Regions from separate parts of the Streptomyces sp. NBC_01261 genome, predicted to be linked through region 1. Evidence: riboswitches for the same ligand, from Rfam matches in the RefSeq annotation. Region 1 holds a riboswitch; each other region holds the start of a gene.
The links. A riboswitch is a leader RNA that binds a small molecule or an ion and turns the genes downstream of it on or off. The one in region 1 is predicted to bind cyclic di-AMP.

Region 2: it holds a riboswitch for cyclic di-AMP, as region 1 does, so the genes downstream of both, OG226_RS41085 (C40 family peptidase) here and OG226_RS09025 (M23 family metallopeptidase) in region 1, are expected to answer to the same signal.
Region 3: it holds a riboswitch for cyclic di-AMP, as region 1 does, so the genes downstream of both, OG226_RS04805 (C40 family peptidase) here and OG226_RS09025 (M23 family metallopeptidase) in region 1, are expected to answer to the same signal.

What each region holds. Positions count from the first base shown of each region.
Region 1 is NZ_CP108463.1:2,052,701-2,062,818, reverse strand. Features, by position in the region: gene dxs (1-deoxy-D-xylulose-5-phosphate synthase) at 1-840, shown strand, start outside; gene OG226_RS09050 (aspartate aminotransferase family protein) at 837-2,222, shown strand; gene OG226_RS09045 (helix-turn-helix domain-containing protein) at 2,335-2,967, shown strand; gene OG226_RS09040 (DUF6126 family protein) at 2,964-3,089, shown strand; gene OG226_RS09035 (tyrosine-protein phosphatase) at 3,108-3,905, opposite strand; gene OG226_RS09030 (alpha-galactosidase) at 4,076-6,148, shown strand; cyclic di-AMP (ydaO/yuaA leader) riboswitch at 6,451-6,613, shown strand; gene OG226_RS09025 (M23 family metallopeptidase) at 6,618-7,553, shown strand; gene OG226_RS09020 (SGNH/GDSL hydrolase family protein) at 7,742-8,527, shown strand; gene OG226_RS09015 (TetR/AcrR family transcriptional regulator) at 8,607-9,221, opposite strand; gene OG226_RS09010 (glutamate dehydrogenase) at 9,266-10,118, opposite strand, start outside.
Region 2 is NZ_CP108463.1:9,221,968-9,232,085, forward strand. Features, by position in the region: gene OG226_RS41045 (LuxR C-terminal-related transcriptional regulator) at 1-1,589, shown strand, start outside; gene bioD (dethiobiotin synthase) at 2,036-2,776, opposite strand; gene OG226_RS41055 (adenosylmethionine--8-amino-7-oxononanoate transaminase) at 2,778-4,070, opposite strand; gene bioB (biotin synthase BioB) at 4,063-5,295, opposite strand; gene OG226_RS41065 (8-amino-7-oxononanoate synthase) at 5,442-6,569, shown strand; gene OG226_RS41070 (DUF397 domain-containing protein) at 6,611-6,835, opposite strand; gene OG226_RS41075 (helix-turn-helix domain-containing protein) at 6,845-7,714, opposite strand; gene OG226_RS41080 (ATP-binding protein) at 7,927-8,385, shown strand; gene OG226_RS41085 (C40 family peptidase) at 8,491-8,964, opposite strand; cyclic di-AMP (ydaO/yuaA leader) riboswitch at 8,968-9,147, opposite strand; gene OG226_RS41090 (hypothetical protein) at 9,487-9,795, opposite strand; gene OG226_RS41095 (ATP-dependent Clp protease proteolytic subunit) at 9,803-10,118, opposite strand, start outside.
Region 3 is NZ_CP108463.1:1,098,506-1,108,623, reverse strand. Features, by position in the region: gene OG226_RS04845 (carbohydrate ABC transporter permease) at 1-301, opposite strand, end outside; gene OG226_RS04840 (carbohydrate ABC transporter permease) at 305-1,231, opposite strand; gene OG226_RS04835 (LacI family DNA-binding transcriptional regulator) at 1,525-2,511, shown strand; gene gndA (NADP-dependent phosphogluconate dehydrogenase) at 2,575-4,044, opposite strand; gene OG226_RS04825 (hypothetical protein) at 4,189-4,731, opposite strand; gene OG226_RS04820 (GtrA family protein) at 4,786-5,319, opposite strand; gene OG226_RS04815 (endonuclease/exonuclease/phosphatase family protein) at 5,510-6,355, shown strand; gene OG226_RS04810 (hypothetical protein) at 6,357-6,815, opposite strand; gene OG226_RS04805 (C40 family peptidase) at 7,013-8,587, opposite strand; cyclic di-AMP (ydaO/yuaA leader) riboswitch at 8,596-8,768, opposite strand; gene OG226_RS04800 (DUF1996 domain-containing protein) at 9,116-10,118, shown strand, end outside.

The DNA of each region.
Region 1 (10,118 bases):
CCCGACCGGGTGTGGGACGTCGGCATCGCCGAACAGCACGCGGCCGTATCGGCGGCGGGTCTCGCGACCGGCGGACTGCACCCCGTCGTCGCCGTCTACGCCACCTTCCTCAACCGTGCCTTCGATCAACTCCTCATGGACGTGGCGCTGCACCGCTGCGGGGTGACGTTCGTCCTGGACCGCGCCGGAGTGACCGGAGTTGACGGAGCGTCACACAACGGCATGTGGGACATGTCCATCCTCCAGGTCGTGCCCGGCCTGCGGATCGCCGCCCCGCGCGACGCCGACCAACTCCGTGCCCAGCTAAGGGAAGCGGTCGCCGTCGACGACGCGCCGACCTTGGTCCGCTTCCCGAAGGAGTCGGTCGGACCGGAGATCCCGGCGATCGACCGCGTGGGCGGCCTCGACGTCCTGCACCGGGGCGCGGAGACACCCGAGGTACTGCTCGTCGCGGTGGGCGTGATGGCGCCCGTCTGCCTCCAGGCCGCCGAGCTCCTCGAAGCGCGGGGCATCAACTGCACGGTCGTGGACCCCCGTTGGGTCAAACCCGTCGACCCGGCGCTCCCGGGCCTCGCCGCCGAACACCGGTTGGTGGCCGTAGTGGAGGACAACAGCCGCGCCTCCGGCGTCGGCGCCGCGGTGGCGCTGGCCCTCGGCGACGCCGAAGTCGACGTCCCCGTACGGCGGTTCGGCATCCCGGAGCAGTTCCTCGCGCACGCCAAACGCGGGGAGGTGCTCGCCGACATCGGCCTCACACCCGTCGAGGTCGCCGGACGGATCAGCGCAAGCCTGGCGGTCAAGGACGCGAACGCCGGCACAGCCAAGGAGAAACCCGAATGACCAAGGAGTTCGACCTCAGCGCGCTCTTGGCCGAGCGCGGAGCCGAGCGCTACGAGCTGCACGCCAAGTACCTGAACCACCAACTCCCGCGCATGCTGCACACCATCGGCTTCGACAAGGTCTACGAGCGGGGCGAGGGCGCCTACTTCTGGGACGCCGACGGCAACGACTACCTCGACATGCTCGCCGGGTTCGGGGTGATGGGCCTGGGCCGCCACCACCCCGTCGTCCGCAAGGCGGTGCACGACGTCCTCGACGCCCAGCTCGCCGACCTCACCCGCTTCGACTGCCAGCCGCTGCCCGGCCTGCTCGCCGAGCAACTCCTCACCCACAGCCCGCACCTGGACCGGGTGTTCTTCGGCAACAGCGGTACGGAGGCGGTCGAGACCGCGCTCAAGTTCGCCCGCTACGCCACCGGGAAACCCCGTGTCCTGTACTGCGACCACGCCTTCCACGGCCTGACCACCGGCTCGCTCTCCGTCAACGGCGAGGACGGCTTCCGGGACGGCTTCGCCCCGCTGCTGCCGGACACGGCCGTACCGCTCGGCGATCTCGACGCCCTGGCACGGGAGTTGAAGAAGGGCGACGTCGCCGCCCTCGTCGTCGAACCGATCCAGGGCAAGGGCGTCCACGAGGCGCCGCCCGGCTACCTGCGCGCCGCACAGGAACTCCTGCACCAGCACAAGGCGTTGCTCATCGCGGACGAGGTGCAGACCGGCCTCGGGCGCACCGGCGACTTCTACGCCTACCAGCACGAGGAGGGCGTGGAGCCGGACCTGGTGTGCGTGGCCAAGGCGCTGTCCGGCGGCTATGTGCCGGTGGGCGCGACGCTCGGCAAGGACTGGATCTTCAAGAAGGTCTACTCGTCCATGGACCGCGTCCTGGTCCACTCGGCGAGCTTCGGGTCCAACGCGCAGGCCATGGCGGCCGGCCTCGCCGTGCTGTCGGTCATGGAGAACGAGCAGATCGTCGCCAACGCCCGTGCCACCGGGGACCAGTTGAGGACCCGGCTCGCCGCGCTGGTCGACAAGTACGAGCTGCTCGCCGACGTCCGCGGCCGGGGCCTGATGATCGGCATCGAGTTCGGCAGGCCCAAGTCGCTGAAGCTGCGCAGCCGTTGGACCATGCTGCAGGCCGCACGCAAGGGCCTGTTCGCCCAGATGGTGGTCGTACCGCTGCTCCAACGGCACCGCATCCTCACCCAGGTCTCCGGCGACCACCTGGAGGTCATCAAGCTCATCCCGCCGCTGATCATCGGCGAGCGCGAGGTGGACCGGTTCGTGGACGCGTTCACGGCCGTGATGGACGACGCGCACAGTGGTGGCGGGCTGATGTGGGACTTCAGCAAGACGCTCGTGAAGCAGGCGGTGGCGAACCGGTAGCGGTGGCGAACCGGTAGGGGTTTCTGCCTGGCGCCGTTGACGGGAGCCACGGATTTTTGCCCCTGAGGCAAGAGATTTGCCGCAGGGGCAAATGTCCGGCTGAATGGAGAGCATGAGCTCTCCCGAGACCGAGCCGGAACCGTCGGCCGGGCCGGTCGAAGACCTGCCGGCCACCGTCGCACCACAGCTCCGTGCCCTGCGTCGCCGCGCCTCCCTCACCCTGGAGGTCGCCGCCCGCTCGGCCGGACTCTCGCCCGCCCATCTCTCCCGTCTGGAGACCGGGCTGCGCCAGCCCTCGCTGCCGATGCTGCTCGCGCTCGCCCGCATCTACGGTACGACAGTCTCGGATCTGCTCGGCGAGACGGTCACCGACCGGGACGCCGTAGTCCGCGCCGCCGACATGGAACCGACCCGCGCGGGCGGCTGGACCTACTGGCAGGCCGGTGCCCCCGGCCGTGGGATGCAGTCGCTGCGCGTCCGCATCCCGCACGGCTCCCAGGGCGACATCGTGCGCGTGCACCCCGGCGAGGAGTGGCTGTACGTCCTCAAGGGGCGGCTCCGCCTGCGCCTCGGTGACACCGCGCACCTCCTCGCACCGGGCGACAGCGCGCACTTCGACTCGCTCACCCCGCACCGCCTCGCCGCCGCCGAGGAGGACGGCGTCGAGGTCCTGTTCGTCCACACCCTGCTGCAGAGCCCCACGGCCACCCTGTGCCTGGGCCCGATCACCGGAGAGACGCCATGAGCGGCAACAACATCGAGGACAAGTTCCCCCGCGCCCTGTGGGTACGGCTCATCATCTACATCGCCGTCGGCCACGTCTTCGCGGCCTTCATCTACCTGCTGTTCTCCGTGGGCGCCAAGTAGCCGGCCACAGCCGCGAGTTCAGTCGAGGAGCCGCTCGCGCAGCCGTTCCCGGAGCTCCGGGGTGATCCCGAGCCCCTGCTCCAGATAGGCGTCCACGCTGCCCCAGGTCTCCTCGACGGTGTCGAAAGCGGCCGTCAGATACTCGGCGCGGGCGTCGAAGAGAGGGCTGAGGAGTTCCATCACCTCGGGGGAGTAGGCCGAGGCGGAGGAGCCGCTGCGGCGCACCTTGTAGCGGCGGTGCTTCGCGTTCGACTCCAGGTAGTCGGTCACGATCGCCTCGCGCTCCACGCCCAGGGCGAGCAGCGTCACGGCTATCGAGAGGCCCGCGCGGTCCTTGCCCGCCGCGCAGTGCATCAGCGCGGGAACACTGTCCTCCGCGAGTGCGTGCAGCACCTGGGAGTGCTCGGCGGTGCGCTCCGTGACGATCGTGCGGTACGAGGCGATCATCCGGTCGGCGCCCTTGTCGCCGCCGAGGATCCCGCGCAGTTGGTCTATCTCGCCGTCGCGGACCATCTTCCAGAACTCGGAGCCGTCCGCCGGGTCCGACAGCGGCAGATTCACATTGCGCACGCCGGGCAGTTCGACATCGGGACCCTCCAGCTTCTGGTCCGACGCGTTGCGGAAGTCGAAGATCGTGTGCAGACCCAGCGAGTCGAGGAACGCGGCGTCCTCCTCGGTCGCGTGCGCAAGGTGACCACTGCGGAACAGCACCCCGTGCCGCACCCGCCGTCCGTCCGCCGTCGGAAGTCCGCCCACGTCCCGGAAATTACGCACTCCGGACAACTCCGGCTCGGTCGACGGAATCTGCTGCGTCACGAGGACTCCTCCCACTCGGCCCGACGACGCGGCTCACCGGCGGGCACGCTTCCGACGATACGACATCGATTCCACAGGCCATGAGTTGTCCACAGACGTTGCCTCGCAGGCCCCCGGCCATTGATGATGTTGCTGCTTGAGTGGACTTGTTCGAATCTGTGAGGGGCTTGATGCTGGAGATCGCCGAGAACGGCCGTACGTGGGTGCTGACGGGCCCCACGAGCAGCTACGCCGTCCATCTCACCGAGGACGACGAGCTGCTCCACCTGCACTGGGGCCCCGCGATCGCACTCGCCGACGCCGAGGAGCTCGCCGCCCGCCCGCTGCCCGAAGGCTCCTCCTTCGAGTCCCCGCTCGACGGCCGAGAGGAGTACCCCGTCGAGGGTGGCCCCCGCTTCGCACGCCCCGCCCTGTCCGTGCGCACGCCCGAGCGCCGCGGCACGGAATGGACCTTCGAGCGGTACGACACGGAGGCCGACGAACTGCGGCTCCGCTTCCGGGACACCGGTCTCGCGATCACGCTGCACTACCGGATGCGCGGCGACGTCGTGGAGCGCTGGACGACTCTCGACAACGACGGGGGCGAGGCACTGGAGCTGCTGCGCGCCGACTCCGCCGTGTGGACGCTGCCCGAGCGGGACGGGTGGCAGCTGTCGCAGCTGCACGGGCGGTGGGCCGCCGAGTCCCGGCTGGTGCGTTCCGCTCTCACCTACGGTGAGAAGGTCATCGGCAGCCGTCGCGGCCACACCGGGCATCAGCACCTGCCCTGGGTCGCGCTCGACACCGACGCGACCGAGGAGCGCGGCGAGGTCTACGGCTGTGCTCTCGGCTGGTCGGGGTCCTGGCGGATCGCCGTGGCCCAACTCCCGGACGCGCGCGTGCAGATCGGCGGCGGCGCCGGGTACGACGACTCCGGGCTGCTGCTCCTGGCACCGGGGGAGTCCTTCACGGCCCCCGTCTTCGCCGGCCTGTGGAGCGACGCCGGCTTCGGCGGCGCCAGCCGCACCTGGCACGACTACCAGCGGACGTACGTCATCCCGGACGCGGACCAGGACCGGCCGGTGCTCTACAACTCCTGGGAGGCCACGCAGTTCGACATCTCCGAGGAGCAGCAGGAGACGCTCGCGCAGCGCGCGGCGGCGGTCGGGGTCGAGCTGTTCGTGGTCGACGACGGTTGGTTCGGTGCCCGCACCAGCGACCGTGCCGGGCTCGGCGACTGGACCCCCAACCCGGACCGCTTCCCGGCCGGCCTCAAGCCGCTCGCCGACCGCGTCCACGCGCACGGCATGCGGTTCGGGATCTGGGTCGAGCCCGAGATGGTCAACCCGGACAGCGACCTGTATCGCGCGCACCCCGACTGGGTGCAGTACCAAGAGGGACGAAAGCGGACGGAGTTCCGCAATCAGCTCGTCCTCAACCTGGCCCGCGAGGACGTCCAGGAGTACCTCTGGGAGCAGCTCGACGGGCTGCTCTCCAGTGCCCCGATCGACTACGTGAAGTGGGACTTCAACCGCTGCTTCACGGATGCCGGGTGGCCCGGTGACGCCTATCCGCAGCGCCTCTGGATCGACCATGTGCGCGCCCTGTACGCCCTGTTCGACCGGTTGCGGGCGGCCCACCCGGGCGTGGCCTTCGAGTCCTGCTCGGGCGGCGGCGGCCGGATCGACCTCGGCATCATGAGCCGTACGGACCAGGTGTGGACCTCGGACAACACCGACCCGCTCGACCGGCTCGCCATCCAGCACGGCTTCAGCCAGATCCACCCCGCGCGCGTGATGGCCGCCTGGGTCACCGACAGCCCGAACACCCAGCTCAACGGCCGCGTCAGCAGCCTGCGTTTCCGGTTCGTGAGCGCCATGGCCGGGGTGCTCGGCGTGGGCGGCGATCTCTCGGAGTGGACCGGGGAGGAACTCGCCGAGGCCCGCCGGTGGGTGGACCTGTACAAGGAGATCCGGCCGCTCGTGCAGCACGGCGACCTCCACCGGCTGCGCCCGCCGAGCGGCGGACTCGGCGCCGTGCAGTACGTCCGCGGCGACGAGACCGTCGTCCTCGCCCTGCTCCAGGCGCAGCACTACGGCGAGCCGCTGCCGGCGCTCCGGCTGCGCGGGCTCGACCCGGCAGCGTCGTACGAATGCCTCGAAACGGGCGAAGTCCACCGGGGGGCCGTGCTGTTGCACCACGGGCTGCGGACCGGGCTGCGCGGTGACCTCGATGCGACGGTTATCCGCCTGCGTCGCATCTGATCCCTCTGTCCCAATTGCAGCCTTCGTCCAACTCGCTCTGGAATAAAGGAACCTGAGAGTTGTGTACGTGAGCAGCGTCATATTCGTGACCGTGCGTCGTTCGTCATGTTCACGTAATTGACGTGCTTTTACAGGGGGATTGAGGGGTTGAGTCCTGTGGGAATTCACGGAGGGTGACGGTGAATTCCCACAGGGAAACACAAGAAACGCAAATCCGTGGAACCTCCTGCTTGTCCCTTTGCGTCTTCCTCGCTTACGTTCGCCACCAATCCGGACGGACGCCCAATCCTGCCGCCGACCGGACTCCGCACACACCCACCCGTATGCGGCAGGAGCGGGGGACCCACAGGTAAGACGCCTGTTCCGGTCTCCGGAACGGGCTTGGGGTTTAGCCGCGACCAGCGCGCGGCCGGGCATCTCCAGCCCGCACCCGACAGCTCACCTCGCAGGCGCCGGAGAGGAATTCGTCATGCCCGTGAAGGGTAAGCACCGCCGCCCGAAGTCCCAGCGACTCACCCGCTCGATGGCCGTAGCCGGAACCGGCGGCGCCGCACTCGCCCTTCCGCTCATGGGGGCCACCGGCGCTCATGCCGCGCCCACGACTTCCGCTCCGGAAAAGGCCGTTCAGTCCCTTCCGGTGACAGAGAAGACGGCGACGGAGAAGGTGGCGACCGCCAAGACCGCGGGCGTCAAGACGTATTCGGTGAAGGCGGGCGACTGGCTCGCGAAGATCGCCGACGAGCAGGACGTCACCGGCGGCTGGAAGAAGATCTACCAGGACAACCGTGAGGCCATCGGCGGCGACCCGTCACTGATCCACCCGGGCCTGAAGCTGACCCTCGGCAAGAAGGCCGCGACGGGCGGGACGGACACCGGTACGTCGTCCAAGTCGTCCGGCACCACGTCTCCTTCGTCCTCGTCGTCGTCCTCCTCTTCCTCGGCGAAGAGCAGCTCGGCCGCGCAGAGCGACGACAGCACGGGCACCAGTACCTCCACCGGCTACACCCTCCCCGTGACCGGCGCCACCATCGGCACCGGCTATCACGTCGCGGGCAGCATGTGGTCCAGCGGCTATCACACCGGCGTCGACTTCGTCGTCCCGACGGGCACCACCGTCAAGGCGGTCGCCGCGGGCACGGTCGTCTCGGCGGCCTACGACGGCGCGTACGGCAACGAGGTCGTCATCCGGCACGCGGACGGCGAGTACTCGCAGTACGCCCACATGTCGCAGCTGTCCGTCTCGGCCGGTCAGACCGTGACCGAGGGCCAGCAGATAGGTCTCTCCGGCGCGACCGGCAACGTGACCGGCCCGCACCTGCACTTCGAGATCCGGACCACGCCGTACTACGGCTCGGACGTGGACCCGGTCGCCTATCTCCGCTCGCACGGCGTCACCGTCGGCTGACACCGGAGCCCGGCGCAGAGCAGTTCCGGGGTCAACGCCCCTGATCGGAGGGTTATTCCGACTTTGGACAACCCTTTACAAGTGGCTTATCTCACCGCCCGTCAACCCCTAAATACGATCGCGTAGGTCACACCTCAGGGTGAATTATGGTTGCCGTGGCTAACGATTCGAAGAGTGACAACAGAGCAGTGATCGGGTCGTACGTGGCGGTGGGGGACAGCTTCACCGAGGGCGTCGGCGATCCAGGGCCCGACGGGGCGATGGTCGGCTGGGCCGACCGGTTCGCGGTACTGCTCGCGGACCGGCGACCCGAGGGCGACTTCGAGTACGCCAACCTCGCGGTGCGCGGGAAACTGCTCGACCAGATCGTGGAGGACCAGCTCACCCGGGCCAAGGAGATCGGGCCCGACCTGGTCTCCTTGGCCGCCGGCGGCAACGACATCATCCGTCCCGGCACCGACCCCGACGAGGTCGCCGAACGCTTCGAACGCGCGGTCGCCGACCTCACCGCCGCCGTCGGCACCGTCATGGTGACGACCGGCTTCGACACCCGCGGCGTACCCGTGCTCAAGCATCTGCGCGGCAAGATCGCCACCTACAACGGACATGTGCGGGCCATCGCCGACCGCTACGGCTGCCCCGTGCTCGACCTGTGGTCCCTGAAGACGGTCCAGGACCGGCGGGCCTGGGACGGCGACCGGCTCCACCTCTCTCCCGAGGGGCACACGCGCGTGGCGCTCCGCGCCGGCCAGGTCCTCGGCGTCGAGGTCCCGGCCGACCCTGATCAGCCCTGGCCCCCGCTGCCGCCGCGCGGCGCGCTCGACATCAGGCGCGACGACGTGCACTGGGCACGCGAGTACCTGGTGCCGTGGATCGGGCGCCGGCTGCGGGGCGAGTCCTCCGGGGACCATGCCGAGGCGAAGGGCACGCTGTCGCCGGACGCCATCAAGATGCGGATCGAGCGGGTGGCCTGACGGGGCGACACGGTAACGGGGTGCCGCGGCAACAGGTGCGGCGGTGACCCCTCGAAGAGGCGGCTCTTGGGGGAACGGCTCAGGGAGCGGTCAACGCCGCCCGCTCCAGGCCGAGTTCCCGTGCGAGCGCCTCGTCGACCCACTCCAGGGCCCGCGCCCGCGACACCGCGCCCCCGTAGGCGGTCATCTGCACGGCGAGCCCGTCGAGGAGGGCCGTCAGGCGCAGGGCGGTGGTGGTCGGATCCGGGCAGTGGAACTCGCCCGCGGTCACTCCCTCGGCGACGACCTCCGCGAGTGCTTGTTTCCACCGGCGGTCGAGATCGCGGGTGACGTCCAGGAGGGCGGGTTCGCGGAGCGACACGGCCCAGCCCTCGATCCACAGCCGCCAGCCCTTGGCCTGCCCGGTCGGTGCGTACCAGCGCACCGCGGCCCGCAGTCGGCGCAGCGCGGTCGTACGGCGGCCCAGGAGCTTGTGGAGACGCGCGAGGTCGTCCTCGGCGGCGAAGGTGAACGCGGCGGCGACCAGTTTCTCCTTGGTCGAGAAGTGATAGAGCACCAGCGCGTTGCTCACCCCGAGCGCCGCGGCCACGTCGGCGATCCTGACCGCCGCCACACCCCGCGCCTCGATCTGCTCGACGGCGGCCCGCAGCAACTCCGCCCGCCGTTCCCCCACACTCAACCGCACTCTCGCCACGCGGTCACCCTAATCCGTCGCCCCCAGGGGTGTTGTCCCGTACGTCACCGGTACCAGCCGAAGCGTTCCGCGATGACCGGCAGCCGGTCGTCGACGATGGCGTGCGCGGCGGCGCGCGGTGTCGTGCCGTCGGCCTCCGCGCGGGCCAGCATCCGGTCGATCAGGGCGCGCATCGAACGCCGGGTGTGCGCGAACGCCTCGTCCGCGTCGGCGCCGATGTCCCCGAACAGGGTCCACCACCACCAGGCGTTCGTCCCGGAGTTCACGACCACGTCCGGCAGCACGGTCACCCCGCGCGCGGAGAGCAGTTCCTCCGCCTCGGGCAGTACGGGCATGTTGGCCGCCTCGACGATCCAACGAGCCGTGATCCCTTGCTGGTTCGTGGTGTCGATCGCGTACGACACCGCCGCCGGAACCAGCACCTCCGCCTCGACGGACAGCCAGTCCTCGCCGGGGAGTTCGAGGTCGCCCAGCCGCAGCGCGGAGCGGTCCACGGTGCCGTACGCGTCCCGGGCCGCGAGCAGCGCGTCCACGTCGAGTCCGGCCGGGTTCGCGATCGTGCCCTTGATGTCGGCGACGGCGACGATCGACAACCCCGCGCGCGTGAGGAACCGTGCCGTGGCCCCGCCCATGGTGCCCAGCCCCTGTACGGCGACCCGCGTCCCCGCGTACGGCACGCCCGCCCGGTCCAGCGCCGCGAGCACCGACTCCGCGACCCCGCAGCCGCCGACCAGCTCGTCGAGACCGATGCCGTCCACCTCGACCGCGAAGGCGTCCGCGAGCCGCCGCCGCGCCTCCGTCTCGTCGTCGAGCAGCGGATACACGGCCTGGATCGACGACACGAGCCCCGCTTCCGCGGCGGCCCGGTCGACCAGGTCCTGAGTGAGCCCGAGGTCC
Region 2 (10,118 bases), 7.2 Mb from region 1:
CGTCGGCGTCGGCGTTTGTGGGCGCGGCGAAGTCTGTCGAGTCCCTTACCGGTGCGCCTTCAGAGACCGGAGCGTCCCGAACGGCCGCCGCACTCGGAACGGCCCCCGCACTCCGGACCATCACGGCCCCGGGAACCGCTGCCACTTCCCGAACGACCGTCGCGTCCCCCATGGGTGCCGTACCCCCATCTCCTGCCGAACCCCGGATCACCGCCCCACCTCCATCCCTCTCCGTACCTCGAACGACCCCGACACCCCGAACTCCCGCCCCCGACCACGTAGTTCACCTCCTCGCCCGGGCCACCGAAGCCGCCGTCTACACCGGGGACCTGAGACGGTGTCGGGAGGCGGCGGCCGTCGCCTCCCGCGTCGGGATCGTGCCGCACGGGACGCTCGGGGGACTGGCTGCCGCATTCGAGGGGCGGTACGAGGACGCGCGGGATCTGCTCAAGGCCGCTGCCGGGAGGTGTGGGCCCGGAGGGGACCCCACCCTCCTCATCCATGCCGGGATCGCCGCGTTGATGCTCGGGGATCACACCCGTGCCACCACCGCCACCGTGCGGGCGGTGGCCTCGGCGCGGGCACGGGGTGCGACCGTGGTCGTGGCGCAGGCGATGGAGTTTCGGGCTTACGCCGAGTTCTGGACCGGGCATCCGAAGGCCGCCGAGTCGGCTACGGCCGATGCTCTGTGGCAGGCCCACGCCACCGGGCAGGACAACGGAGCCTGTCATCTGCAGGCCGCGCTCGCCATGTTCGCGGCGCTCACCGGGGACGCCGACGTGTGCCGGGAACGTGCCGCCGCCGCTCGTTCGTACGCCCTCGGCCGTGGGCTGGGGCTGCCCGCCGCCCTCGCTCAGTGGGCGCTCGCCTATCTCGACCTGAGCAGTGGTCGGTTCGCCGCCGCCGCGGCCCGGCTGCGTGCGCTCGCCGGGTTCGGGCCCGGGCACGGGCACCGGGCGATCCGGCATCTGGCCACCCCGCACTACGTGGAGGCCGCCGTCCGTAGCGGCGACACCCGTATCGCCCGTGCCGCACACGCCGACTACGACCGCTGGGCACGTGCCGTCCGCAGCCCCGACGACCTTGCCCTGAGCGCCCGTTGCCGGGCTCTGCTGGCCCCCGGCGACGAAGCCGTCGAGCACTACCGCATCGCCCTCGACCTGCACGCGCGCGGCACCCGTGACTTCGAACGAGCCCGTACGGAGCTGCTGTTCGGCGCCGCGCTGCGTCGGCTGCGTCGGCGTACCGAGGCTCGCGACCGGCTGCACACCTCGCTGGAGGCCTTCGAGTCCTTCGGCGCCCCGCACTGCGCCGCCCAGGCCCGCGCCGAACTCCGCGCCCTCGGCACACCGGTGGCCCCGACCGCCCTCCCCACACCGGGTGCGCTCGACCCGACCACCCGCCTGACCGCCCAGCAACTCATGGTCGCCCGCATGGCAGCCGACGGCGCCACCAACCGCGAGATCGCCGTCCGCCTCGCCCTCAGCCCCCGCACGATCGACCACCATCTACGCGGCGTCTTCAGCCGGTTGGGCATCCGGTCGCGGATCGAACTGGTACGGCTGCTGGCGGAAGGAGAGGCCTCGTAGGCCGGACCCGGACCGCGTCGGACCGGCCTGGCGCCGTTTCCGCCGAGGGCGGTCCTTTGAGCGGTGCCACGTGAGAGACGCGACGGGCGAGGCGGTGCCAGCCGGAGGCTGGGCGGTGGGAGTCCGTCGAGCAGGGGTCCACGGGCCGTGCCGCGTGCGATTCGTGGCGCAGCGCGGGGCTGTGTCTGCCGTGGCGCGGTCTCTCCTGGACCGGCTCAACCGCCCTGCGTCCGACTCCAGTTGGCGGCGCCGCGCCGCCCTTGCCCGCCGCGGTCTCCTCAACCGCGCCAGGCCCGACGACAGTCGATGGTGCCATCGCCACGGTGTCTGCCGGACCGCACAGCCCCCGACCCGCTCCTCGCAACGCTGCCGCCCCGAAGCCGAAGGGCATGCCCCCAGCCCAGCGGACCGACCGACCCTCCGGCCGTCCGCCGAACAGGACGGCCCTAGACCGCGCCCCCACCCCAAGCAGCCGGAGCCTCCCGCACCCCGAACCCCTCCGCATCCCACACCCCGTCAAGCCGTTCCGCCACCCAACTCGGCGCCGCTGCACGGAAGTCCACCGGTGCCAGTGCCCCCGCCCCTTCGGGCAACGCCCCGAGCAACGGAGCCCCCGCCACCTTCGGCAGGTCGGCCACATTGCAACGTGACGCCAGATCAGGTGAGTTGGGCCAGCTGCCGATCACCAAGCCCAGCAGATCAAGCCCCTGGGAACGGAGTTCACGGGCTGTCAGTTCCGTCGTGTTCAGGGTGCCGAGGCCCGCCGACGTCACCACCAGGACCGGGGCCCCCAGCAGCCGCGCCGCGTCCGCCAGCGTGCCGCACTCCTCGTCGAACCGTACGAGCAGCCCGCCCGCGCCCTCGACCAGCACCAGGTCGTGCTCGGCGGCCAACTTCTGGGCGGCTTCCGCGATTTCGTGCGGGTGTACCGGTGCCAGACCGGCCCGGCGCGCGGCCGTGCCGGGGGCCAACGGCTCGGGGTACCGGGCGAGTTCGGTCGCCGTGACCGCGCCCGCGAGCCTCGCGACCTCGTCGGCGTCCCCGCGCTCGTCCGGCCGTAGGCCCGTCTGGGCGGCCTTCAGGACGGCTACCGTGCGGCCGGCTGCGAGCGCTGCCGCCGCGACCGCCGCCGTGGTGATCGTCTTGCCGACCTCCGTGCCCGTGCCCGTGATCACCAGTACCGACATGTCATCCCTCTCGTGCGGCCGCGCACACCGCGCGGGCGATCCGAGCCAGGTCGGCGTCGCCCGTGACGTACGGCGGCATCGTGTAGACGAGGTCGCGGAACGGCCGTAGCCACACGCCCTCGCGTACGGCCGCGTCCGTGGCGGCCTTCATGTCCACGTCGTGGTCGAGCTGGACCACGCCGATGGCGCCGAGGACGCGGACGTCCCGGACGCCGGGGAGCTGAGCGGCCGGGGCCAGGCCCTCCCACAGGCCCGTCTCGATGCGCTTGACCTCCGTCAACCAGTCCTGGTTCAGGAGGAGTTCGAGCGAGGCACAGGCCACGGCCGCCGCCAGCGGGTTGCCCATGAAGGTCGGGCCGTGGGCGAGGACCGGTACCTCGCCCCGCGAGATGCCCTCGGCGACGCGTGACGTGCACAGCGTCGCCGCCATCGTCATGTAGCCGCCGGTCAGCGCCTTGCCCACGCACATCACGTCCGGCGTCACCGCCGCGTGCTCCGCCGCGAACAGCGCGCCCGTGCGGCCGAAACCCGTCGCGATCTCGTCGAACACCAGCAGCACATCGTGCTCGTCGCACGCCTCGCGCAGCACCCGCAGATACGCGGGGGAGTGGAACCGCATCCCGCCCGCGCCCTGCACCACCGGCTCCACGATCACCGCGGCCAGTTCGTGCGCGTGCCGTCCGATCAGCTCGCGCAGGTGGTCGGCGTACGACTCCTCGTACTCGGTCGGTGGCGCGTCCGCGAACACCTGGCGCGGGAGCACCCCCGACCACAGCTCGTGCATCCCGCCCTCGGGGTCGCACACCGACATCGGCTGCCAGGTGTCGCCGTGGTAGCCGCCGCGCCAGGTCAGCAGGCGCTGTTTCGCGGGGCGGCCGAGCGAGCGCCAGTACTGGAGGCACATCTTCACCGCGACCTCGACCGACACCGAGCCCGAGTCGGCGAGGAAGACGTGTTCCAGGCCGTCGGGTGACATGTCGACAAGGAGCTTCGCCAGGCGTACGGCGGGCTCGTGGGTGAGCCCGCCGAACATGACGTGGCTCATCCGGCCGAGCTGCTCGTGCGCGGCCTCGTTGAGCACGGGGTGGTTGTAGCCGTGGATCGCCGACCACCAGGACGACATCCCGTCGACCAACTCGCCCCCGCCGCCCGCCAGTCGGAGCCGCACCCCGCTCGCCGACTCCACGACGAGCGGGTCGACCCGGCCGGGCATCGGACCGTACGGATGCCAGACGTGCCGCCGGTCCAGCTCCAGCAGCTCCGGGACGGGCAGGTGGCCGATCGGGTCAGGCATTGGGCGCGATGTCCGTTCCGGCACCTCGACGGCGTACGGAGACCAGATCCCGGCGGACCTCGTCGACCGGCGGCGCGGAGGCGGCCGTAGCCGCGGCGGCGGGAGCGGAACCGCAGACTCCGGCTTCCTCGTGCCCGCCGCAGCCGCCAGTGGCGCCCTCGTGCCCACCGCACCCGGCGTCGGCTCCGTCGTGCGAGCCGCAGCCGCCCGCCGTCACGGTCGCCCGGTGGTCCGGCAGCGTCACCTCGCCCGCGCCCTCCACCTCGAAGCCCGCGTCCGCGATCATCTCCAGGTCGGCGTGGCCGGCCTGGCCCTCACTGGTGAGGTAGTCGCCGAGGAAGATCGAGTTGGCGAGGTTCAGGGCGAGGGGCTGCATCGTGCGCAGGTGGACCTCACGGCCGCCCGCGATACGGACCTCGACGTCCGGGCAGACGAAGCGGACCATCGCGAGGATGCGCAGACAGCGCTGCGGGGTGAGGTGCCACTCGGCGGCGAGCGGGGTGCCCTCCATCGGGATCAGGAAGTTGACCGGTACCGAGTCGGGGTCCAGCTCGCGCAGGGAGAAGACGACGTCGATCAGGTCCTCGTCCGTCTCGCCCATGCCGGCGATCAGGCCGGAACAGGCGGACAGACCGGCCGCGTGCGCCTTCTGCACCGTGTCGACGCGGTCGGCGTACGTGTGGGTGGTGGTGATGTCCCCGTACGTCGACTCGGACGTGTTGAGGTTGTGGTTGTACGCGTCCGCGCCGGCCTCGCGCAGCCGGTCGGCCTGGCCGTCGGAGAGCAGACCGAGGCAGGCGCACACCTCGACGCCCTCGTTCTGGTCCTTGATCGCCTTGATGGTGCCGGCGACCCGGTCCACGTCCCGGTCGGTCGGACCCCGGCCGGAGGCGACCAGGCAGACGCGCTTGGCGCCTCCGGCCACACCGGCCGCCGCGGCCTTCGAGGCGGCGTCGGGTTTCAGCCACGTGTACTTCAGGATCTCGGCCTTGGAGCCGAGCCGCTGCGAGCAGTACGAGCAGTCCTCGGGGCACAGGCCGGACTTCAGGTTGACGAGATAGTTGAGCTTCACCCGTCGGCCGAACCAGTGCCGGCGCACCTTTCCGGCCGCGGCCACGACATCCAGCAGGTCGTCGTCCGAGGTGGCGAGGACGGCGAGAGCTTCCGCGCGGGTCGGCAGCTCGCGCCGAAGCCCCTTGTCCACGAGCGTGTTCAGCAGGTCCATGAGATCCGATCCTGTCCTACGGGACCACTTGCGGCCAAGGAGAGAATGCACAAGACATGGGGCTGGGCGTGTGGGTATCACCACACCATGGGCGGCTCGTCGTCCGATTAGTGTCTGTGCACTGCCTACAAAAGCCCGGAGGAACCATGGCGTTCGGCTGGATCGACGAGCAGGCGGAGCAGCGCCGTCGCGCCGGGCTCGTACGGACCCTGCGGCCCCGGCCCGCCGACTCGCCGCTCCTCGATCTCGCGAGCAACGACTACCTGGGTCTGGCCCATCACCCCGAGGTCGTCGAGGGCGCCGCCGACGCGGCGCGGACCTGGGGCGGTGGGTCGACCGGGTCGCGGCTCGTCACCGGTACGACCGAGCTGCATGCCCAACTGGAGCGCGAGCTGGCCGAGTTCACCGGGTTCGAGGCCGCCCTCGTCTTCTCCTCCGGCTACGCGGCCAACCTCGCCACGGTCACCACGCTCGCGCCGCACGGCTCGCTGATCGTCTCCGACGCGGGCAACCACGCCTCGCTCATCGACGGCTGCCGACTGGCCCGGGGGGCGACCCAGGTCGTAGGGCATGCCGATCCGGACGGGGTGCGCAAGACGCTGCGGACGCACGACGGGCAGGCTGTCGTCGTGTCCGACTCGGTGTTCTCCGTGGACGGCGACGCGGCGCCGGTGGGGGCGCTCGCCGAGGCGTGCCGGGAGTTCGGGGCGGGGCTGCTGCTCGACGACGCGCACGGGCTCGGGGTGCTGGGCGCGGGCGGGCGGGGGGCGCCGTACGCGGCGGGGCTCGCGGGGGCCGAGGACGTGGTCGTGACGGTGACCTTGTCCAAGTCGCTCGGCAGTCAGGGCGGGGCCGTGCTCGGGCCGGCGCGGGTCATCGACCATCTGGTCAACGCGGCGCGGACGTTCATCTTCGACACGGGGCTCGCGCCCGCCGCCGCGGGCGCGGCGCTGGCGGCACTCACCCTGCTGCGGCGCGAACCCGAGCGGGCCGCCCGGGCCCGCGCCGTGGCGAGTGAGCTGCACACGCGTCTCACCGCCGCGGGTCTGGAAGCGGTGCGTCCGGACGCCGCCGTGGTGTCGGTGCGTGCGCCGTCCCCGGAGGGGGCCGTGCAGTGGGCGGCCGACTGCCGTACGGCAGGGCTGGCCGTGGGCTGCTTCCGTCCTCCTTCCGTGCCCGACGGCATCTCACGGCTCAGGCTGACCGCCCGAGCGGACCTCTCCGGGGCCGAGATCGAACGCGCTGTACGTGTGATCGGCGAGACGCGACCATGAGTCGGCGTGACACGGTCGTGCGTCGCTGACAGGCGGATCGGTCAGTGGAACGTGGCGAGGAAGCCCGTCCAGCTCGCGGGGGAGAAGAGCAGGGCGGGTCCTTGCGGGTCCTTCGAGTCGCGTACGGCGAGCAGCCCCGCGCGGGGGCCTGAGCGCGGACGAGCCGCCTCGACGCAGTTGTTCGCTCCCGTGCTGTGGCTGCTGCGCAGCCACCGCACACCGGACAGTTCAGAACTGGAAGGTACGTTCCGAGGCAGTGCAGACATGGTGCCTCCTTACGCGCCGTCACCTATCCCGGCGATGTAATCCGACGAATCATCGGGCGAAAGGGCGTGGAACTGAAGGGTGCTGAAGGCCTCGCTGTAGGCCTCTAGGTCTTCTTTCCGTTCGAGGTAGAGGCTACTCGTCAAGTGGTCTAGAACAACCACGTCCAGATCAGAAGTGCTCGGAAAGGAGAAGATAACGAAAGGTCCGGTGATGCCGATGTGTGCTCCTGCGGCGAACGGCAGTACCTGAAGCCTCACTTGGGGCAGCCTGGCCGCCTCCACGAGCCGGTCCAGCTGACGTGCCATCACCCCCGGCCCGCCGACCTCGCGCCGCAGCACCGCCTCGTCGAGGACCACGCTCAGCTCCAGCGGCGGATCCGCGCGCAGCACGTCCTGCCGGGCCAATCGCACCTGTACCAGCGCGTCGAGCCGCTCGGGGCCGTCGTTGTCGGGGCCCCCTACGGCTGCCCGGGTCACCGCCCGGGCGTACTCGGGGGTCTGCAGCAGGCCGGGGACCACCGAGGTCTCCAGGGTGCGGAGCGTGCTGGCCTGTGACTCCAGGCTGATGAAGTCCCGGTAGGCGGGCGGCAGTACACCGCGATAGGCGTGCCACCAGTGGTGCCGGCCGCCGCCGTCGTCGGAGCCGGCCAACACGAGGAGCATGTCCCGAAGGTGTGGGTCGCCGACCTGGTAGACGTCGAGGAGTAACCGGACGTCGGGCGGTTTCACGCCACTCGCGCCGGTCTCGATGCGGCTCACCTTCGACTGGTGCCAGCCGACCAACCGGGCCGCCTCACCGCTGGTGAGCCCCGCTTCCGCACGCAACGCGCGCAGTTCCGCGCCCAGTTTCCGGCGGCGCACCGCGGGACCGTACTGCATGGGTTTCTCCTTACTCCTTCCGAGCCGCCCAAATACGGTCTGGGGTCGCAGAGTTCACCGCTTCGAGCGACAGATATATGCATATCTTGGTGGATCGCCACCGTTACCGACGAGGTAATGGCAGTCTGGCGAAGAAGCACCAGTCCGGGACCGTACTCGAACCATCCGCTCCGTGTCGGACACCGGTCCCGCGGGAAAGGGACGACCGCGCCATGGCAGACCATCTGGAAGCATCCGTCACTCTGCCGAGCGATCCCGCCTCGGTCTCCACCGCCCGCACCTATGTCGTCGGGACCCTGGTGGAATGGGGACTTCCGGCGGACACGGAGGTCGCCGACACCATCCGCCTCATCGTCTCCGAACTCGCCACCAACGCCGTACAGCACACCTTCGGGCAGTCACCCACCTTCACGGTGGACATGGAGCTGGAGCGTGACGAACGGCTGCGCATCGGGGTCACCGACAGCCATCCCCGGTTCCCGAAACGCCTGCCGGCCGCCGTCCAGCAGGACAACGGCCGAGGCATGGTGATCATCCGCTGGCTGACCGCGGAGTGCGGCGGCAAACTCAAGGTCCGGCCCACCCTGGAGGGCGGCAAGACCGTCTCCATCGAGGTGCCCTGGACGGTACCGGCCCGACCGGTGACCACGGCGGGCCAGCAGGAGCCGTAGAGCCGCCGTCTTCCGAACGCCTCCGTCCCGAACGTCCCTGGACACCCGAGGGGGGTGGCGGCCTGTCAGGTGGCCGCCACCCCCCTCGGGAGATTCGGACAGGCCCTAGCTGACCCGGCCGTACCAGACGCTCTTGGTCCAGATCTTCTGCAGCCTCACCACGTCCCCGGTCTTCGGGGCGTGCCAGATCTTTCCCTTGCCGGCGTAGATGCCGACGTGGTAGACGCTGGAGCCCGAGTGGAAGAAGACGAGGTCCCCGGCCTTGCGGCTCTTGGCCGAGATGTGGTGGGACTTGTTGTACTGCTGGGCCGCCGTACGGGGCAGTTTCTTGCCTGCCTTCTTGTACGAGTACAGCGTGAGCCCGGAGCAGTCGAAGCGGCCCGGTCCGGTGGCCCCGTACCTGTACGGGGCGCCCTTCTTGGACGCCGCGACCTGGAGTGCCTTCGTCGCGGGTGTCGCGGCCGCGGCGTCGGATGCGACGCCCGGTATCACGACGGAGCCGCCCACGGCGGCGATGGCGAAGGCCGAGGCCGTACCGGCCCTGACCATCAGCGACGGGACACGATTGAGCGCAGTCATGCGCAACCCTTCGTCAGCCGCCTGTGAAAGATGACCTGTCGGATTCGGGCTGACAAAGTTGCCCGGCCGCTGACGCGGCTTCACCCCAAGGGCTGCTCGACCCGGTCATGGCGTGACCGTCCCGGCGACCCGTCGTGCTTGGGTCCTCCACTCCTGCCGATGCACTCCTGTCGACCTGTCATCCGGGTGGCGGCAGGACTCGGCGTCCGCCCGGATCGCCCCGCCGCTGCGGCGGGGTCTTGTCGTCAGACAGGGATCTTCACCTATGAATGTCCGAAAAGCCCAACGGAACCGGGGATTTGTGGGGTTACTCACCACTCACCCGTTCGGGTGGACAGCCCCGTGTTCGAAGGGGTGTCGAGGGGTGCCAGGCCCTCGGACCAGCACCGGAACGCTTCATACGGCCCTGGGGCTACGCGTGTTGCGCAACCCGGACGGCCGTATGGACGGAGCGGCGACTACTCCGATCGGGGGTACGCCGTTCGGCTCGTTTCGCCCCCGGCCGGGACGGCTCCGGGTCCGTCAACTGTCGGAGGACGCGGGGATGGTGACGCGAGCCGTGCGGCGCTCCCCGTCCAGCACGCGCAGCGCCCGCGCGAGAGTCGGGGCGTGCAGTTCGGTCTCGCCCCGCTGGTGCATCAGCGCCAGCGCGTCCCGCAGCTCGGTGGCCTTGGCCACGAGCGCCTGAGCGGCCCTCAGGCCACGGTACGTGTCACCGTCGTGCGCCGGGTTGATACGGCCGAGCAGGTCGGCCACATCCAGATAACGGTCGATCAACTCGCCCTCGGCGCGTGTCAGTGCGGGCAGCGGAGGCAGTTCCGGCGGCAGCATCGTCGGCTCACTCCCCGCCCGGCTCGGTGAGCGAGATCCTGCGGGTCGACACGATCCGGTCCACCAACCCGTATTCCAGAGCCTGTTGGGCATCCATGATCCGGTCCCGCTCGATGTCCGCGCTCACCTGCGCCACCGTCCGTCCCGTGTGCAGGGCGAGCAGTTCCTCCAGTTGGACCCGCGTGCGTGCCAACTCCCCGGCCTGGATGGCGAGATCACTCGCCTGACCCTGGATCGGCTCGGGGAACGAGGGCTGGTGGATCACCACCCGCGCCCCCGGCAGCGCCGACCGCTTGCCCGGCGTGCCCGCCGCCAGCAGCACC
Region 3 (10,118 bases), 950 kb from region 1:
TGCCGTCGTGGTAGGTGAACGTGTCGTGGATGTTCGACCAGAGGGCGAAGTGGTGGGCGAACCACAGGCCGTTGGAGTCGGCGAGTCCCTGCTGTGTCTTGGTCGCGTTGATGACCAGCCACAGCAGCGGCACCACGGTGTAGACCAGGATCAGACCGGTCAGCACGGTCAGCAGCACGCTGCGCTTGGGGCGCCCGGGGGAGTGCTTCTTGCGGGGTGTGCGCAGGCGGGGCGCGCCCTTGTGGCCGCCGCCGGACGGCGCGGACGCGGAGGGAGAGGCGGTGGTGACGGGGGTGCTCATGGCTCAGGCTCCCTTGCGCATGCCGCGGAGCTGCACGACGTAGGCGATGACCATGGTGATCAGCCCCATGATGATGGCGACCGCCGCGGAGTAGTTGTGCTGCTGTCCGTTGAAGGACAGTGAGTACGTGTAGAAGTTCGGCGTGTAGTCCGTCGTGATCGCGTTGCGCGCCAGCGGTCGCAGGATGCTCGGCTCGTTGAAGAGCTGGAAGCTGCCGATGATTGAGAAGATCGTCGCGATGACCAGGGCGCCCCGGATCGCGGGGAGCTTGATGGCCGTGATCACCCGGAACTGCCCGGCGCCGTCGATCTCCGCCGCCTCGTACAGCGAGGTCGGGATGACCCGCAGCGCGGAGTAGAAGATCAGCATGTTGTAGCCGACGAACTCCCAGGTGACGATGTTGCCGATCGACGCCAGCACCAGGTGCGCGGAGAGCGGGTCGGGCAGTGTCACGTCGAAGGCGCTGTTGATGTCACCGACCAGACCGAACTGGGTGCCGTACATGAAGCCCCACATCAGGGTGGCGACCACGGCGGGCACGGCGTACGGCAGGAAGATCGAGATCCGGAAGAAGTCCCGGCCGAAGAGCCGGCCGCTGTCCAGGGCGAGCGCCACGAACAGGGCGATGCCGAGCATGATCGGCACCTGGATCACCAGGAACAGCGAGACCCGCTCCAGGGAGGACCAGAACTGGTCGTCCTGGAAGGCCTGCTTGTAGTTGTCCAGGCCGACGAAGTGGTTGCCGCCGATGAGCTGGTCGCGGAAGAGGCTGAGATAGATCGAGTACGCGATCGGAGCCAGGAAGACGAAGGCGAAGACCACCGCGAAGGGTCCGATGAAACCCCACCCTGTCCAGGAACGGCGGTCTCGTTTCGCCGATGGCCTGGTAGGAGGCCGAGTCGCGGCCGCAGGGGGTTGAAGCGTCGTCATGTAGTTCCTCGCTCGTCCATCTCGGAACCGGCGTCACACGCCGTCGCGATGTTGCGTAACCAGCACGGTCCAGAACGGCCCCGGGCTGTTATGTTTACGTAAACATCTGATGGCGGCATGTCTACACTGCCCCAATGTCGGTGGTCAAGGGTCGTTTGGTGAAACACGGCCGAGGCGATCGGATCGATATATGAGGGATACAGGTGGACACAGTGGACGGTGCCTCGGGCGGTACGGAGAAGCCACGCAGACGCACCGGGAAACGATCTTCGAGACGCGCCCCGAGCGCTTCCATGGCGGATGTCGCGCGCGTCGCCGGCGTGTCGTCGCAGACGGTCTCCCGGGTGTCCAACGGCTTCGCGGGCGTCAACGAGGAGACCCGGCGACAGGTCCTCGCCGCCATGAAGGAGCTGGGCTACCGGCCCAACAGCGCCGCCCGCGCGCTGAAACGCGGTGAGTTCCGCACCATCGGCGTGATCACCTTCAACCTCTCCACCACCGGCAACATGCGCACCCTGGAGGCGATCGCCACCTCCGCCGCGCACGAGGGCTACGCCGTCACGCTCCTGCCGGTCGCCGTGCCCACCCAGGACGAGGTACGCGGCGCCTTCTCCCGCCTCGGCGAACTCGCCGTCGACGCCGTCATCGCCATCATGGAGGTCCACCTTCTGGACGCGGCGACCATCTCCCTGCCGCCCCATGTCCAGGTCGTCGTCGCCGACTCCGACGCGGGCGACCGCTACAGCGTGGTCGACACCGACCAGAACGGCGGCGCGCGGGCCGCCGTACGCCACCTGCTCGACCTCGGCCACCGCACGGTCTGGCACCTGGCGGGCCCCGAGGAGTCCTTCGCGGCCCAGCGCCGCGCCGACGCCTGGAGCGCCGAACTCACCGACGCGGGACGGTCCGTGCCTCCCGTCGTACGTGGCGACTGGACCGCGGAGTCGGGCTACCGCGTAGGCCTGGAACTCGCCCAACAGGCCGACTGCACAGCGGTGTTCGCGGCCAACGACCAGATGGCCCTGGGGCTGCTGCGGGCCCTGCACGAGCGTGGCCGGCGCATTCCCGAGGACGTCAGCGTGATCGGCTTCGACGACATCCCCGAGGCCGGTTCCTTCCTGCCGCCCCTGACCACCGTCCACCAGGACTTCGCCGAGGTCGGCCGCCTGTGCGTGGAAGGTGTCCTACGGCGGATGCGGGAGCGCGGCGACGAGCACGGCACCACGCTGGTGCCCACGAAACTCGTCATACGCGACAGCACGGCACCGCCTGTCGGGTAGCGGCACACAGAACCCCGGCCCCCCTGCCTGAGCAGGAGGGCCGGGGTGTCATGTCCGCACGGCTCAGGCCGTCGTCTCCGGGCGGCCGGGCCGGGACCAGTGCGTGTGGAAGGCACCGGTGCGGTCCGTACGGCCGTAGGTGTGCGCGCCGAAGAAGTCGCGCTGGCCCTGGAGCAGGGCCGCCGGCAGCCGGTCGGCGCGCAGCGTGTCGTAGTGCGACAGCGCGGCGGAGAACGCCGGGACCGGAATCCCGCGGCGGGCCGCCGAGGCGACCACCTCACGCCAGGGGACCTGCGCGTCGCCGATCTCCTGCGCGAAACGCTCCTCGCCCAGCAGGCTGACCAGCGCCGGGTCGGCCGTGTACGCGGCACGGATGCGGTCGAGGAAGGAGGCGCGGATGATGCAGCCGCCGCGCCAGATCCCGGCGACCGCGGCCAGGTCGATCGACCAGTCGAACTCGGTCGCCGCGTCCTGGATCATCTTCCAGCCCTGGTCGTAGGCGATGACCTTCGAGGCGTACAGCGCCTGTTCGACCTGGGCGGTGAACCGGTCGGCCTCGGTACGGCTCAGCGGGGGAGTGGTGCCGCCGGGCAGACCGCGGTAGGCGGCGCGCAGGTCGCCCTGGCTGGACGAGGCGCGCGCGAAGGTGGCCTGCGCGATCGCGGTGACCGGCGAACCCAGCTCCAGCGCGGTCTGCACGGTCCAGCGACCGGTGCCCTTCTGCCCGGCCGCGTCGGTGACGATGTCGACGAACGCCTTGCCGGTCTCCGCGTCGGTGTGGCCGAGGACCTCGGCGGTGATCTCGATCAGATACGAACCCAGCCGCCCCTCGTTCCAGCGGCGGAAGACGTCCGCGATCTCGGCCGGTGTGTAGCCGCCGACCTGGCGCAGCAGGTCGTACGCCTCGGCGATGAGCTGCATGTCGGCGTACTCGATGCCGTTGTGCACCATCTTCACGAAGTGCCCGGCGCCGTCGGTCCCGATGTGCGTGGAACAGGGCTCGCCGTCGACCTTCGCGCTGACGGACTCGAACATCGGACCCAGCACGGCGTACGACTCCGCCGAACCGCCGGGCATGATGGACGGCCCGTTCAACGCGCCCTCCTCGCCGCCGGAGACCCCGGCGCCGACGAAGTGCAGGCCCTTGTCGCGCAGGGCCGCCTCGCGGCGGCGGGTGTCGGCGAAGTGCGCGTTGCCGCCGTCGATGATCATGTCGCCGGGTTCCATGAGCGCGGCGAACTCGTCGATCACGGCGTCGGTGGCCGGACCGGCCTGCACCATGATCATCAGGCGGCGGGGCTTTTCGAGCGCGGCCACGAACTCCTGTGCCGTCTCGGCCGGGACGAAGGCGCCCTCGTCGCCGTACTCCTTCATCAACTCATGGGTGCGGTGCGGCGATCGGTTGTGGACGGCCACCGTGTAGCCGTTGCGGGCGAAGTTGCGTGCGAGGTTGCGGCCCATCACGCCGAGGCCGGTGACGCCGATCTGGGCGGTTCCGTCGGCGGCGGGGTCGTGCGGTGCGGATGCGTTCATGGGGTGCCTGTTCTCCGAGTCGGTGACGTGGCGGGTCGGCGCTGGGCGCCCATGACCGCAGGTACGTCTGTGATCGCGAAATCACTCGAAGTGCGGGCCCCCGATTCGTAATTCCTTCCGGGGCCGGGTCGTCGGACCGCGCTCTCAGCAGCCCGAACCGGTCGGGGTGAACTCCACGCGCGCGTGCTCGTCCGCGATGCGCGCCTCGTCGTAGGCGGAGCGCGTGACCTGGTACCAGACGTCGTCCTTCGCGGTGTTGCCGCCGACGTCGTCGAGGCTCACGCACCACCGCTCCGCGCGGACGATCCGGGTGTACGTCTCGGTGCCGCTGCGCACCTTCGAGCACTCCCGGGATCGCTCCGTGGTGTACCAGGTGCGGGTCTTCTTCTTGGAGCCCGATCCCGAACTGGACGTGTGCCGGACCTTCTTGGAGGCGGACGCGCACTTGGTGACGGTGTGCGGGCGCGTGCCCTTCGCCGTCTGCTTGGCGAGGTGCCGGACCGAGTCACGGAGCCCCGTCACCGTGTCGGGGGTGGGCCGGGCCTTCTGCGCGGTGCTCGAACTGCCCTGCCCGGCACCGGACACGGACCGCGTGCTGTCGTCGCTTCCGCTCCCGCCCCCGCATGCGCCGAGCGCTCCGACCAGAAGTGCTGTCAGTCCGCCCACTATCCATCGCTTGGTGAACATGCCCCCGCCCCCTGTGAAGTGGAAACGGTCAGCGTAACTGATCACCGGGCGGCGTCAGTTGGAGGCGAGCGCGAACTGCCGCTGCCGCAAGGTGCCTACGGTAGCCGGAGCTTCCAACACGCCCTGAAGGCGCTGGAGTTGCCGCGAGCCGGTCGTGGCCGCGCGGCCACTACCGGTGGCGAAGACGTACAGCCGCAGCAGCAGGAAGCGGGCGAGGCCGGCCAGCCCCGAAGCGCTGAGGTACACGAACTGCTCGGTCAGCATCCCGGGCGACGACTGCACCAGGTGCAGGACGAACATCGCGGCGCAGGTCACCCCGTAGGCCGCCGCGGCCGAGCCCGCCGACTGCCAGTGCCGACGCCATCCGGCGCGCCGGCCCGAGCCGAAGGTGAAACGTGCGTGGAGTTCCGTGCACAGGAGGGTGGAGACGACGGTGATCAGCGCATTCGCCAGCGCCCATGGCAGCCGCTCGGCCAGCAGGGCCACGGCGCCGCTGGAGAGGAGCCCGACACCGCCGCCCAGCGCCACGAACCGGGCGAAGGAGGCGAGCGGACCGGGAGCGGCCGGGGTCCGGGGCGCGTCGTCCATGGCGGTCTCCATCCGCTCCGTACGATGCGCCTCGGTGATGAGGCCGCGTAAGCTTGCTTGACTTACTCAACTATAGCGGATTGATTGAGTTACGCAAGTACACTTTCGAGGGGAGGGAACCGGGGGGACCGGGGACCCCCACGCACAGACGGCCTACGTACAATGCGGCCTGATCATGGGTGAGTCACTGGTGAGATGCGCGACGTTCAACGTGCTGCACGGCAGGCGGATCCAGCCGGACGGCTGCCCGAACCCCGCTGCCCCCGGCGACCCCTCGGCGCCCCTCGCCGAAGCCGTCGCGTCCCTGGATGCCGACGTGGTGGCGCTCCAGGAGATCGACTGCCTCCAGGAACGGTCGGGCGGCGTCGATCAGGCGGCCGTCGCCGCCGACGCGATGGACGCACACGACTGGCGATACGCGACGGCACTGCACTGCCGTTCCGTGCCCGGCCAGGGCTGGGTCCCCGACCCGACCGAGCCCGGGATGCGCGTCTACGGACCCGGGGCTCGGCAGCCCGAAGTCCCTTCGCACGGGCTGGCGTTGCTGACCCGGCTCCCGGTCCACGAATGGCGGGCCCTACGGCTCCCGGCGGCGCCCTTCGGTATGCCCTTGCGGGTCGCCGGGCAGGCCGCTCCCGTCCTGGCGCGGGATCAGCCCCGGGCCGCCCTGGCCGCCGTACTGGAGGGACCGCACGGCCCGTTCACCGTCGTGGCCGTCCATCTCTCGTTCGTGCCGGGGTGGAACATCGGGCAACTGCGCACCGTGCGCCGCTGGATCGCCGATCTGCCCCAACCCCGGGTACTGATGGGCGACTTCAACCTCTTCGGCGCCCTTCCCCGGTTCACCCTGAACGCGACCGCGCCGCGTGGCTGGCGGAGTTCGGTGCGGCGGGCGACCTTTCCGTCGCACCGGCCGCTCGTCCAGCTCGACCACATCCTGGCGACGGGGCTCGGCGCGGACGCCGTAGGGACGGCGCACGCACCGAGGACGGCGATCTCGGATCACCGGCCGTTGGTGGTGGAATTGGCGCTCTGAGTCAGTTCCAGAGGGGGTAGGTCACCGTGTGCTGGAACTTGTCCGGCCTCGCGCCGGGGTACGTCAGGGTGATCTCGGTGTACTGCCGCGCCTGCGGGTGCCGCTTCCAGGTCCGCGTGGTGTCGAGCCGGACGGTGACCGGGAACGAGTGGAACTTGCCCACCGCGCAATAGGGCTTGCAGTCGTTCACCCAGTTGACGCCCGTGGCCGTCGCGGAGTTGCCGTTCCAGGACGTCCAACGCAGCGACGCGAGGCGGCTGTTGCCGTCGCCGCAGGCGAGCATGAAGTCGGTGGGGCGCACCTGGGGATGCCACAGGCAGTCGACGAGTACGGGGTCCTGGAGCTGCCGGTGGGCGGTCGCCGGTACCGTGCTCGGGGCCGCCGACGAGGTGCCGACGGCCGGCCCGAGCAGGGCTGCGGCACACAGCGTGACGATTCCGACCATGGTGTGTTTGTACATGTCCGCTCCCGGCCGCCTCTTCGTCCTCGTCGCCCCGCACCAGCGGTGGGCCCGCCTGCCGGTGCGCGGTCGTCGTGTCTCTGTCGACGCTACGACCGTGTCCCAGGATGCACCACTCGTACGGGTCTATGACACGGTTGGCCGGGAGTGTCGCGGGGTGTGCGGTCGGGGCCGGGAAATGCCCGGCCCCGACCGGATCAGGCGGGCCGTACGGCGCCCCGGATGGCGGCGGCACCGGCGTGGAAGATCGACTCCTCGCGTATCGGCGTACCCGGGCTCGGCGCGTGGATCATGAGGCCGTTGCCGGTGTAGAGGCCGACGTGGTCGATGCTGTCGTAGAAGAAGATCAGGTCGCCGGGGCGGATGTCCGTCAGCGGGACGAGGGCGCCGGCGCCCGACTGTTCCTGGGCGGTGCGCGGGAGGAGGACGCCCGCGGCCTTCCAGGCGGCCTGGGTGAGGCTGGAGCAGTCGTACGCGTCCGGTCCGGCCGCGCCCCACAGGCAGGGCCTGCCGATCTGTGCGCGGGCGAAGGCGAGCGCGGTGGCGGTCTTGCTCTGCGTGCCCGCGTCCGGCGCGGCGGGGACGGCCGTGGTGCTGGTCATCGGGCTCATGGCCGGGGCCGGGGGGAGAAGGATCTCCGGGGCCATCGGCGGAGCCGTGGGCAGCGTGAACTCGGGGAGGACGGCCGGGGCCGAGGCGAAGGAGACCTCGGCGGCGGGGGCGATCGGCTGCCACTCCTGCCGCGGCGGGCGCCAGTCCGGTTCCGGCGTGGGGTACCAGGCGGGCTGGGCCGCGGGCTGCTCGGTGACCATGGGCATCTGCCCGGTGGACCACGCGGGCTGCTCGGTCACCACAGGGAACTGCCCGGTGGACCAGGTCTGCTGCTCGGTGACCATGGGCACCTGCCCGGTCGACCAGGCGGGCTGCTCGGCCACCATCGGGATCTGGCCGGTGGACCAGGTCGCCTCGGGGGCCGGCCAAGGCGTCTCCGGGGTCGCCCAAGGGGCACTCGCCGGGGCGGGTTCGGTACGCGGAGCGGCGATGTACGGGAGCAGCTCCAGGTCCGCGGTGAGCGGGTCGAAGGCCGGCGCCGGGGTGGCCGCGACGGCGAACTGCTGTGCCTCCACGACGGGCGTGGGCGGTACCTCGATGGCGGGCACGGGCGGCAGGTCGAGGACGGTCGCCTGCGGCATCTGAGCCATCTGCTGCATGTACGGCAGCTGAGGCGACTGGAGTGCCTGCGGCGCGGTGATCTGCGGCATCTGGAGTGACTGCGGAGCGGCGGGCGGCAGCGCGGCGATCGGTCCGGCCGTCAACTCCGCGACGGGCGCGGCGAGTTGAGGGGTGGCGGGTTCCGGTGCACCGGTCCCCGCGGTCAGTTCGGCCACGGCGCGGCTGGACTGCGCCTCAAGCGCTCGGGCGCCGCCCTCGGGCTCGGGGCGTCGCTCGGGCCGGGGTGCCGCCGAGCGGGCGGGAGTCCTGCCGGGCGGCAGTTTCGCCGGTACGGTCGGGCCCAGTTGGGCACGAGCGCGGTCGAACAACTGCCGAGTGACGGCGTCCTGGGCGGGGTCGGAAGGACGCGACGCGCTGGGACGGGGCTCGGCGCGCTTGCGCTGGCCGCCGGACATCTTGCGTGTGGCGTTGTAGTTTCCGGTGGCCGTCTCGGCCCTGTCGTAAAGGGAGTTGATCCGCCGCTGGACTTCGTCACGGCTGGGTCGGTCGTCCACGGTGGGGCCACTGCCTCCGGTGCGCGTGCGTCGTTCTGCCGGCATGGCAGACGTGCTCCTTCCGTATCGCGCCTACCGGGTTAGCTGTCGGGTTCGGGCGGCCGATCACGGAAGGATTGCCCTACGACCCTTGCCCGGACGGGCAATTGGGTCGATTCACCCCAAGTCGGTGGGTCCCCGGCTCCGGCTGTCGCGAGCGACACACCGGACTCGGCGCAAACCGTGCGGCCCGGCGCTGATCGCCGGAGTAGGTCGTACGGTCTGAGCGTCAACTTAGCCAACGTGTGTGCCTCGTGTGAAGGTTGAAGCGCGATATGTCCGATACGTTTTTGTGACCTTTACCTCGCTCGGATACTTCAGCTGCGCGCATCGAGGGCTCATGGGCCCGCCGAGCCGGGTGATCCATATGAGGTCGCTATGAATTTCTGGGACGGTTGAACACACTGGCGTCCCGCTCCGTATGGGAACGGGGGATTTCCATGCCGGGACGATCCGGGCCGACCGATACGTGTAGGAGCAACTTCCTTGGCACGCAACACGCGCAGACGCCCAACGGGCGCACGACGCGCGACGATGGCAGCAGTCGCCCTGATGCTGGGCGGCGGAGGACTGGTGGCGGCGAACGTCTACGCGTCGGCGTCCGAGGGCGGTTGGGGCGGTGACTCGTCTCAGCAAGGGTCTCCCGACGCGGCATCGAGTGGCGCGACGATCGACTGCCCGGACATCGGCACCCAGTTGACGTCCGTCCCCGACGAGGCGAAGACCGAGGTCGACGCCCAACTCGCGCTTCTGGACCAGCAGATAACCGAGGCCTATCAGAAACTGAAGGACTCGACGGAGTCCATACGCCAGGACGCCTCTTTCGCCGACAACGCGATCATGAATCCGTTGAAGGAGAAGCGGGCCGCGACCATCGGGCGGATCGACGACGCCATCGACCGCGTCGGGGATCGCCCGGAGGGTCTCGACGCGCTCGCCGGCTGCACACTGATCGCCCCCACGAACGGCGACGACAACGGCAGCGGGGGTGACCAGAGCGGCAGCGCCGACCCGACCGGCCAGGGCCAGCAGCAGGGTGACGGCCAGGGGCAGCAGGGGAACCAGCAGTCCGCGAACGGGCCGGTCGCCTCGGACTACGCGGACATCACCTCCGTGCAGCCCAACGTGAACACCCCGCAGGACCAGTCCGACGCCTCCCGCGGCACGTTCGTCACCGCGTGCGGTGTGAACGAGAACGGCCTGTTCAACTCGGACAACGTGATCGTCGCGCCCGGAGTCACCAACGGCGCCCACCACTTCCACGACTACGTCGGCAACCAGTCGAACAACGCCTTCGCGAGCGACGACGACCTGGCGAAGGCCGACACGAGTTGCGAGAACCCGGGCGACAAGTCCACTTACTACTGGCCCGTGTTGCGCCTCCAGAACGGCAAGCAGGAGCGGGACGCGGACAAGCCCGGCGGCGGCACCGAGGGCAACTCCGGTCAGATCGTGACCGCGAAGGCGGCCACGCTGACGTTCGTGGGCAACCCGAAGAGCAAGGTCGTCGCGATGCCGCGCCTCCTGCGCATCATCA